One region of the Nocardioides sp. JQ2195 genome, then DNA from elsewhere that is predicted to be linked to it. Evidence: predicted binding sites of a transcription regulator. Region 1 holds the regulator's gene; each other region holds the start of a gene.
What was found. Region 1 encodes LexA, which represses DNA repair genes until DNA is damaged. Its sites were predicted from a motif close to TCGAACANNTGTTCGA; they were not measured.
Positions count from the first base shown of each region.

Region 2: a site for LexA is predicted at 1,118-1,133, ahead of ncot_RS11965 (HNH endonuclease signature motif containing protein). Genes of this name have one in related genera too.
Region 3: a site for LexA is predicted at 1,811-1,826, ahead of recA (recombinase RecA). Genes of this name have one in related genera too.

Region 1 covers NZ_CP050902.1:3,424,908-3,428,182, forward strand. Annotated here, with positions in the region: gene ncot_RS16250 (ABC transporter ATP-binding protein) at 1-295, shown strand, start outside; gene ncot_RS16255 (LysM peptidoglycan-binding domain-containing protein) at 826-1,236, shown strand; gene lexA (transcriptional repressor LexA) at 1,442-2,158, shown strand; gene ncot_RS16265 (hypothetical protein) at 2,222-3,275, shown strand, end outside.
Region 2 covers NZ_CP050902.1:2,535,909-2,539,183, forward strand. Annotated here, with positions in the region: gene ncot_RS11955 (YjbQ family protein) at 89-490, opposite strand; gene ncot_RS11960 (hypothetical protein) at 651-902, opposite strand; gene ncot_RS11965 (HNH endonuclease signature motif containing protein) at 1,357-2,613, shown strand; gene ncot_RS11970 (ankyrin repeat domain-containing protein) at 2,979-3,275, shown strand, end outside.
Region 3 covers NZ_CP050902.1:2,219,802-2,223,076, forward strand. Annotated here, with positions in the region: gene ncot_RS10580 (regulatory protein RecX) at 1-644, opposite strand, end outside; gene recA (recombinase RecA) at 644-1,687, opposite strand; gene ncot_RS10590 (DUF3046 domain-containing protein) at 1,874-2,068, opposite strand; gene ncot_RS10595 (DinB family protein) at 2,065-3,198, opposite strand; gene ncot_RS10600 (GNAT family N-acetyltransferase) at 3,241-3,275, shown strand, end outside.

The sequences.
Region 1 (3,275 bases):
GGCCCAGCACCTCGCCCTGGCCCGGATCGCGCTCGCCGACCCGTGGTTCGTCGTGCTCGACGAGGCCACCGCCGAGGCGGGCTCTGCCGGCGCCCGCGACCTCGAACGGGCCGCACTGGCCGTCACCGAGGGCCGCGGCGCCCTCGTGGTCGCGCACCGGCTGACCCAGTCGGAGTCGGCGGACCGGGTGCTGGTCATGCACGAGGGCCGCGTGGTCGAGGAGGGCAGCCACGACGAGCTGTTGCGCTCCGGCGGTCGGTACGCCGAGCTGTGGGCTGCCTGGTCGGGCAGCTGAGCCGAGTCGGTCGGCACCACGGCGCGCCTCACCGGGCTCCGTCGGGGACGTCCAGGGCTGCGGCCATGAGGGCACCGTGGCCGAGCGCCGGGCCCTGACGCCCCGGCCCAACAGCAACGCGTTCCGCACTGGCCGCCGTGGACCAATTGGTCCACCGCGGCCAGTCCGCGGGCGACCGCCCACCCGGAGCCCTTCGAGACGGACAGGCCGCTCATCACCGTGCGTCACAGGGCGGCGGCGAAGAGGACGGTGCCGACGCCGTCTGCGCCTCGCTGGGCAGCCGAAGGCTCCCCGCGGACAGCCGTGGGGATACGGCGCTCTCCCGGTCCCGTCCACCCGCCGCACGACACGTCGAATCTTTGTTCGAGGAAATCCTTGCCTTGTTCGAACACATGATCTAACTTCGTACATGTGTTCGATCGAAAGTCTGATCGATCCCGACAGCTCCACAGCTTCCCCGGAGGCCGTTGTCGGTGGTCACCGTTAGACATTCGCTCAGCACCGACCACCCACTTCCCCCGGAGGTCTCGATGAGCACCATGACCCTCAGCCCCGCCAGCCAGACCAGCACGATCCCGGTCGGCCAGCGCCAGGTCAGCACGATCCAGGTCGGCCAGCGCCAGACCAGCCAAGGCAAGGTCGGCCAGCGCCAGCTCCGCCTCACCCGGCGCGGCCGCGTGGTCATCTTCATCGCGGCACTGCTGGTGGTCATGGGCGCCGCCCTTCTCCTGGCCAACGCATCGACGGCCACCAACCACGCCGGCGTCGACCAGCCGACCCGGGCAGTCGTGGTCGAGTCCGGCGACACGTTGTGGAGCATCGCGGGCGACCTGGCCGGGGACGGCGAGGTGCGTGACATGGTGCACGAGATCAAGCAGCTCAACGCGCTCGACTCCTCGATGCTGATGACCGGCCAGACCATCTTCGTGCCGATCAGCTGACACAGATTTCCGCAGGTCGCCTCGACCCCGGCCTGCGGATGGGGAAGACGAAGGGCGGGGCGCCGACAACCGGCCACCCCGCCCTTCGCACGCCCGAACCCAGCTCGCACCTGAACCCGCGACACGTTCGAACAGGTGTTTGAACCCGAGGGCGATTGAGGCTACGTTGGAAATCCACCCGGACAGGACTGCGGAAGGCACGCCGATGGCACGAAACGACAAGGTCGCCGAACTCCCCGACGGGCCTCCCGACGCGACGGGCCTGACCCCGCGCCAGCAGCGCATCCTGAACAGCATCAGCGACTCCCTCGAGCGCAAGGGCTACCCGCCGAGCATGCGCGAGATCGGCGAGACGGTCGGCCTGACCAGCTCCTCCTCGGTCTCCCACCAGCTCAAGGTCCTCGAGGCCAAGGGCTTCATCAAGCGCGACCCCAACCGTCCCCGCGCGATCCAGGTGTTCCTGCCCGAGACGATGGCCCCGGGCCGCGCCGTCGGGTCGGCCGGTGAGTCCGTCATCGACGAGACCGGCATCGGCGACGCGATGCCGTCCGCCACCTACGTCCCCGTCGTTGGCCGGATCGCGGCCGGCGGCCCGATCCTGGCCGAGGAGCGTGTCGAGGAGATCTTCCCGCTGCCGAAGACGCTCGTCGGTGAGGGCACCCTGTTCCTGCTCGAGGTCTCCGGTGACTCGATGATCGACGCCGCCATCTGCAACGGCGACTACGTCGTGGTCCGTCAGGAGCAGACCGCCCGCAACGGCGAGATCGTGGCCGCGTTGATCGACGGCGAAGCCACCGTGAAGACCCTGCAGCGGCGCGACGGCGAAGTCTGGCTGATGCCCCACAACGATGCCTACGAGCCGATCGACGGCAGCAACGCCAGCATCCTCGGCATCGTCACCGCGGTCCTGCGGCGGGTGTGAGCCCCGCGCGGGGCGTGAGTCGTCAACTGCGTCGAGGCGGCAAGGGCGTGACAGAATCCGCTCATGCTTCGCACCTCCACCCTTGCTGTCCTCACGCTCGTGGCCGCCGGGCTGTCCACCAGCCCGGCCCACGCTGACCGGACCAGTGCTGACCGCGGCGGTGCCGACCGCTCCGACGACGTGGTCTCGGCCGCGGGCCAACACCTCGACGGCCAGGTCGTGGACCGGGTGGCCGACACGGTGGACCAGACGATCCCGGAGCTGACCGAGCTCCTCGAGTCCGACTCCACGGCCCGCGTGCGCAACGGCCGACTGTTGCACCAGGACACCTTCGAGCAGGCCGAGTCCACGGTGTCCGAGCACGTCGCGCGGGCCTCGGCACCCCTGTCCCAGACGTTCGAGCTGCACAGCCGTCCCGGCGGCAAACGCACCATCTATCTCGACTTCAACGGCGAGCGGGTCTGCGACAGTGGCTGGACCGGTCCCGGCGACTGCATCAAGGCCCCCGCCTTCGACACCGACGGGCGCTCCGGGTTCAGCTCCGGTGAGCTGCGTGCCATCCAGTCCGCGTGGAAGCGCGCGGCCGAGGACTACGCGCCGTTCGCCGTCGACGTCACCACGGAGCGTCCCTCCGCCGGGGACATCACCCGCTCCGGCAGCGGCGACAAGCGGTTCGGCGTACGTGCCGTGATCACCAGCTCCAACTCGGTGCGCAAACGGGTCTGCGGTGGCCCCGGCTGTGGTGGCGTGGCGTTCGTCGACATCTTCGATCGGTCCCGGGCCAACCGCTTGCGCGACTTCTGGGTGTTCCCCCGGGAGGTCAACAACCAGCCCCGCCGGATCGCCGACGTCGTCTCCCACGAAGCCGGCCACACTCTCGGCCTCTCCCACGACGGCACGCGCAGGAGTCCCTACGCGAGCGGCCACGGCATCTGGGCGCCGTTGATGGGCTCGTCGAACCGCCAGCTCACCCAGTGGAGCCGCGGAGAGTACGCTCACGCCGACAACCGCGAGAACGACCTCTCCGTCATTGCCTCCAACGGTGCTCCGCGGGTCCGCGACGACCACGGCGGTCGCTCCGGGAGCGCCACCAGGCTGCGTGCTGGGCAGGCCGCGC
Region 2 (3,275 bases), 890 kb from region 1:
GGACCCGACGGCTTGAGCCCGTGTTCACAGCTGATGCGGGTCCAGCACGCGGCGTACTCCCGCTCATGCCAGGACGACATCCTCCCGCTCATGCCAGGAAGCTGAACCGCACCTCGCGCTCGTGGTTGTCGACGTTGAGGTCGACCAGGCAGATGCTCTGCCACGTGCCCAACGCCGTACGGCCGCCCAGGACCGGGACCGAGGCGTACGGCGGGATCAGCGCCGGCATCACGTGGGAGCGGCCGTGGCCGGGACTGCCGTGCCGGTGCTTCCAGCGGTCGTCCTTGGGCAGCAGGTCGGCCAAGGCAGCCAGCAGGTCGTCGTCGCTGCCGGCACCGGTCTCGAGGATCGCGACGCCGGCGGTGGCGTGCGGGACGAACAGGTTGAGCAGGCCGTCGCCGCGGCCTCTGACGAAGTCGGCGCAGTCGCGGGTCAGGTCGAGCACGACCTCGCGGTCGCCGGTGACGTAGGTGCGGGTCTCGGTGTCCATGCTGTTCATGGTGGCATGTGGTCTCAGGGGTCTCGATACGGTCGCAGAGCGACCTACTCGACCAACGAGATGAGGGCGGTGTCCGCCCGATCGGTGACTGGTCGACGTGGATCCTCGACCACCGGAAAGCCGCGCACGTGGTCTCGACTCCGTGACTGGGCTACCGCCTACTGGCTCGCAGCAGCATCAGTTCAGTGACGAGCACCAGGAGCGCCGCGGCCGGGATGAAGGCGGCGGTCCAGACGGGGCCGGCCAGTCCGGCCAAGTCGCACTCACCGTCGAAGTTGGGCGCGCTGCAGTGTCTCGACGTCTCGAACTGCATGCCTGCATGGAACGCCACCACCGAACCGACGAGCCCGATGAACAGATACGCCACGGCACGCATCGGCCAGGTGAGTTCGGACAGCTTCATGTGGTCACCTCGGGTTGTTGATGGTGAGCAGATCGTAGGGCCAACCTGGCCCGGCCACCGCAGTTGTGACTGCCGAACCCGGAGCAGGGAACGGGGCATGAACCTGGACGCCTCGCGCCCGGTGAAATTGGAGCCGCTGGCACCGCCGACCACTCGGTCGACGTCGAGCCCGAAATTCTTCTCCACAATCTGACGAGAGGGGTTGCGCAGGGCTTTCGAACAAAGGTACGATCTCACTACGTCCCGATCGAATACACCGGCACTCACCGGTCGGGGCTCATCTCCTCGGAGATGCCGGGCAACTGGGAATGTGTGTCGGGCTCGCTCAAGGTCTCGTCCTGGGCAACATGAGCGCACGACCCTTTGGGGGTACGCCTTGATCGGGCGGGGACTCAAGGGCTTCAAGGAAACCGATGACCCATGCGGGTCTGCTGGTCGAGAGGAGCCTTTGACCGTGTCCGCACTCCAGTTCCACGAAGACGTCACCGCTCGTCTCGACGAGGCCCTCACCGACTTGAGCGCGCTCCCCTTCTCACCCCTCTCCAATGCCGAGCTCGAGACCCTGCTCAAGACCGTGACCGGCATGTCCGATCGTCTGCAGCACGCCCTCGGTCGAGTCGCGACTGCCGCCGGAGAGCGCGAGCTCGGCGACCGAGTCGGCGCCAGCAGCACGGCCCACTGGTGGGCGAGGAAGACCCGCCTCAAGAGCAGCGACACCCGCAAGCACCTCGCCCGATCCCACCATCTCGAGAAGCCGTTCTTCTCACCCGTGGCAGATGCGTTGTCCGAAGGAGACCTGCGCACCGAGCAGGCCGACGTGATCATCAGGGCCATCGACGAGCTCCCCGACGACCTCGAGCCGGCCATGCTCGAGAAGGCTCGCGACCACATGCTCGACCTCGCCACCCAGTTCGACGCCGACGAACTGCGCAAGCTCAGCAAGGGCCTCCTCGAAGCCCTCGACCCCGAGCGATTCGAGAACGAGGAGGAGAAGCGGCTCCAGAAGGAAGAAGAGGAGGCGGCCGCCACTGCCCGCATCACCATCGGCAACGACGGCCACGGCAAGGTGCGCGGCAAGTTCTCCATCCCCGAGGTGCACGGCGAGTTGTTCCGCAGCTTCCTGATGAAGTTCGCCGATCCGCGCCGCGGCGATTCCGGCTCCGACTCCGGCGATGACGACGACCGGCCGCGGAACTTCTCGATCACCCCCGAGAAGCTCGGCCAGGCGTTCATGGAACTGATCGAGTCGTTCCCCGCAGACAAGCTGCCGAGCCACGCAGCCAGCACCGTCGCCGTGACGGTCACCATCGACTTCGACCGCCTCAAGCAGGGCCTCGGCACAGCCACCCTGAACAACGGTCACAAGATCTCGGCCACCGAGGCCCGACGGTTGGCCTGCCGAGCAGGCATGGTTCCCGCCGTGCTCGACGGCAAGGGCGAGGTGCTCGACCTGGGCCGCACTCGCCGGCTGTTCTCCGCATCCCAGTTCAAGGCACTCGCCCTGCGCGACAAGGGCTGCAGCGTCGAGGGATGTGCGATGCCGTCCAGCATCTGCCACGCCCATCACGACGATCCGTGGTCCAGGGGCGGCCCCACTGACCTGAGCAACGGCAGACTGCTCTGCCCACAGCATCACCGCATGGTGCACAACCCGCGCTATGACACGAAGAAGCTCGATGACGGGAAGCTCAAGATCGTCAGGCGGACGTAGGCCGACCCGAGTGGTCGCGACCCTCCGTTCCACCACACCACCCAGCACCTGAGCCTGCCTTGACCCGCTCGTGAGCTTGGTGGCCGTCAGCACGCCCGCAGCCAGATCGGCCAACGGACGCAGAGCCACTGGCTACCATCGCGACCATGGAACCGCATCGCACCGCGCGCGTCGGTGTCGCTGCCGGCGTACTCGTCCTGGGGTTCATTCTGGCGGCGTGCGGAAGCGAGTCGTCCCCGGCGGATCCTTCGGAGAACTCCTCGGACGATTCCTCGAGCCCGACGGCCTCTGCTTCGTCCTCATCTCCGGCATCCGACTCTGCTGCCGCTTCCTCCTCCGCATCGCCGACCGCCACGGAGCCAACCATGAACCGGCGCCAGGCCACCGCCCTGCTCACCCGCGCCACGGCTCGCGGCGACCTCGAGGGCGTGCAGGAGGCGATCGCCCATCGCGCCGACCTCGAGGTGCGCAACGACGAGGGACGTACGCCTCTGGTGGTGGCCACCAAGACGAACCGGATCGAGATCGCCCGTGCCCTGTTGGACGCGGGGGCCGACCCGGACGCCAAGGACGACATGGAGGACTCCGCCTTCCTGTATGCCGGCGCCGAGGGTCTCAACGAGATCCTGCGGATGACCTTGGAGAAGGGCGCCGACGTGAAG
Region 3 (3,275 bases), 1.2 Mb from region 1:
TCGATCTCGTCGAGCGCCTCTCGGGCCACGAGGTCGTCGATGCCCTTGCGACGCAGCTCCTGCGCCAGGGCGCGCCGGGCCAACCCCTTGCCCGGTTGTCGTGAGGCGATCCACGCGCGCGCGAACGCCTCGTCGTCGACGAGGCCGACCTCCTCGAACCGGTCGAGCAACCGGACGGCGATGTCGTCGGGGACGTTCTTCCTCGCCAACCTATCCGCCAGCTCCTTGCGGCTGCGAGCCTGACCGGTCAGCTGGTCGAGCAGGATCTTGCGAGCCACCGCCTCGTGGTCGGCCTCATCTCCCGAGCCGTCGTCATCGGGCGCCAACCCGCTGCCAGGGGCGCCGTCTCGAGGAACCTCCGCCTCCGAAGTCGGGGCGCTGTCGGCAGCGGCGGTGGCGGTGGCGGTGGCGGTGTCAGGTCGCGTGATCTCCCCCGCCGCCACCGCACGCAACCAGGCGTCGACCCCGTCACTGACGTTGCCCTGCCAGCTCGGCGAGGCGTCGCCTCCATCGACCGGCATCTGGTCAGCGGCCCCGGCGCCGGGCGGTGTCCCCGATCCCGGGTCCACCGCCCACGCGGGTGGTGGCCCCTCGGAGAGCTGTGCCGACCACTCGGTCGGCTCGGCCTCGAAGGGGCCGGACATCAGAAGTCGATGTTGGTCGGCTCGTCAGCCAGGTCGACGGGCTCGTCGACCTTCGGCCCGACGCCGAGCTTCTCGAGGATCTTCTTCTCCAGCTCGTTGGCCAGGTCGGGGTTGTCCTTGAGGAAGGTGCGGGCATTCTCCTTGCCCTGGCCGAGCTGGTCGCCCTCGTAGGTGTACCAAGCGCCGGCCTTGCGGACCAGGCCCGCCTCGACACCGACATCGATCAGGCCACCCTCGCGGCTGATGCCCTTGCCGTACATGATGTCGAACTCGGCCTGCTTGAACGGCGGGGCCACCTTGTTCTTCACGACCTTGACGCGGGTGCGGTTGCCGACCATGTCGGTGCCGTCCTTGAGCGTCTCGATGCGTCGTACGTCGAGGCGCACGGAGGAGTAGAACTTCAGCGCGCGACCACCGGTGGTGGTCTCGGGCGAGCCGAACATGACACCGATCTTCTCGCGCAGCTGGTTGATGAAGATCGCGGTGGTGCCGGAGTTGTTGAGGGCACCGGTCATCTTGCGCAGAGCCTGGCTCATCAGGCGAGCCTGGAGGCCGACGTGGCTGTCACCCATCTCGCCCTCGATCTCGGCGCGAGGAACCAGGGCCGCCACCGAGTCGATCACGATCAGGTCGAGCGCGCCGGAACGGATCAGCATGTCGGCGATCTCGAGCGCCTGCTCACCGGAGTCGGGCTGCGAGACCAGCAGGGCGTCGGTGTCGACACCCAGCGCCTTGGCGTACTCCGGGTCGAGCGCGTGCTCCGCGTCGATGAACGCGACGATGCCGCCGGCGGCCTGGGCGTTGGCCACCGCGTGCAGGGCGACCGTCGTCTTTCCGGAGGACTCCGGACCGTAGACCTCGACCACACGACCGCGCGGCAGGCCGCCGAGGCCCAGGGCCACGTCGAGCGCGATCGAGCCGGTGGGGATGATCTCGAGCGGTGCACGGGTCTCGTCGCCGAGGCGCATCACCGAGCCCTTGCCGAAGCTCTTCTCGATGTTGGCAAGCGCTGCGTCGAGCGCCTTGTCGCGGTCTCCAGCCATGGCTGCGTGTCCTTTTCGTGAGAGGTCGATGTGTTGTCCCGGACGCTAGACCGAGCCACCGACAATGGGTGCCGACCACCTGCAGGGCTGTGGACAACCCCGGTCGACAGCACTCAGACTAGCCCGAACAGACGTTCGATCAAGCGCGACACGCAGGCGTGGAATCGAACAGGTGATCGGACAGGTTCACTTGTCCCGGAACGGCAGGTCCAGGGTGCGCCAGACCGCCTCCCACACGCGCTTCGGTGACTCCCCCGCTGCCAGTGCCTCCTGGACCGTGCGCGAGCCGAGCTCGCTGATGACGTGCTGCTCGGCCCACGAGCGCGCGTACCCCGGACCCAGCGCCTGCTCCATCCGGGCCCAGAACTCCGTGTGCCTCATCGACGTCGCCCCCGCACGACCAGCCATGCCTGGCCCCCGTCGGACTGCTGGCGGACCACCTCGGCGACCGACCATCCGCTCTCCTCGAGGACCTCACGCAGCGGCGCCTCCTGCCAGAGGACGAAGTGCCGGGGAGCCTCGATCGTGCCGTGCGTCGACCATCGTTCGCCCTCGCCCTCCTTGAGGGCCACGTGGAGCACGCCCTCCCGCCGGGTCGCCTCGGCCAACCGCCGCAGCACCACGGGGAAGTCGTCGCGGGCGACGTGCAGCAGCGAGGCGTGCGCCCACACACCGTCGTACGGCTCCGGTCCCCTCGGATCGGCCAGCGCGTCGGTGAGCGGGTCGAGGCGGTCCGCCTCGTGGCCCTCGGCACGCAGCAACGCGACGAAGGCCGGTGTGCCGTCCGTGCGTCGCACGCTCAGGCCGGCCGTCTCGAGCGCGAGGGCGTCGCGACCGCCTCCGCTGCCCACCTCCAGCACCCGGGCACCGCTCCCCAGCTCGGCGGCGAACCAGGCGACCTCGGAGGCCACGCCCTCGTTCATGGTCATCGATGCGTCCCGGTACGCCACGGCGTTCGCGTCGTACGCCGAGACCGTCGACCGCCGCGCGTCGCCGACGTCGTGGAGATGGTGGACGACGTCGTGCAGCTGGTACTGCCCGAGCGTCCCGACCGTGAAGGCGGACCCGTCGCTGCGCCGGCCGGTGCGCTGCCACTGGTCGTCCTCGACCGCGTCGAAGAGGGCGCCGACGGAGGCAGCCGCGGCGACCAGCTCGTCCAGCACGGTGGCCGGATCCCGGTCGGCGTACTCCCCCGCCACTGCCGCCGCATCCTGGTCCCAACCGGCCAGCTCCGGGTCGTCCTGGTCGAGCATCAGCTGCAGGCGCTGCGCGAAGACGAGGTGGACGTCGCGCACGTGGCAGGCATACTCCAGCGGCGACCAGACGTCGTCCGCCGGTCGGTTCCGCACCTGCTCCGCGGGCCCCGACAGCACCGAGCGCCACGCCGCCGCGTTCGATCGAATCGCCGCTCCGACACGCTCACGCGCGACGGCGCCGCTGCGGAATCCGCAGGCGGCACAGGGGGTCTCGAGGACCCAGGTCCAGTCCTTGGTGTCAGGTTCGATCGGCACACGCCCATTCTGCGACACGGCCCACCTGCGAGAATGAGGGGCATGGGCGAATACTCCACACGGTCCGCACGCGAACG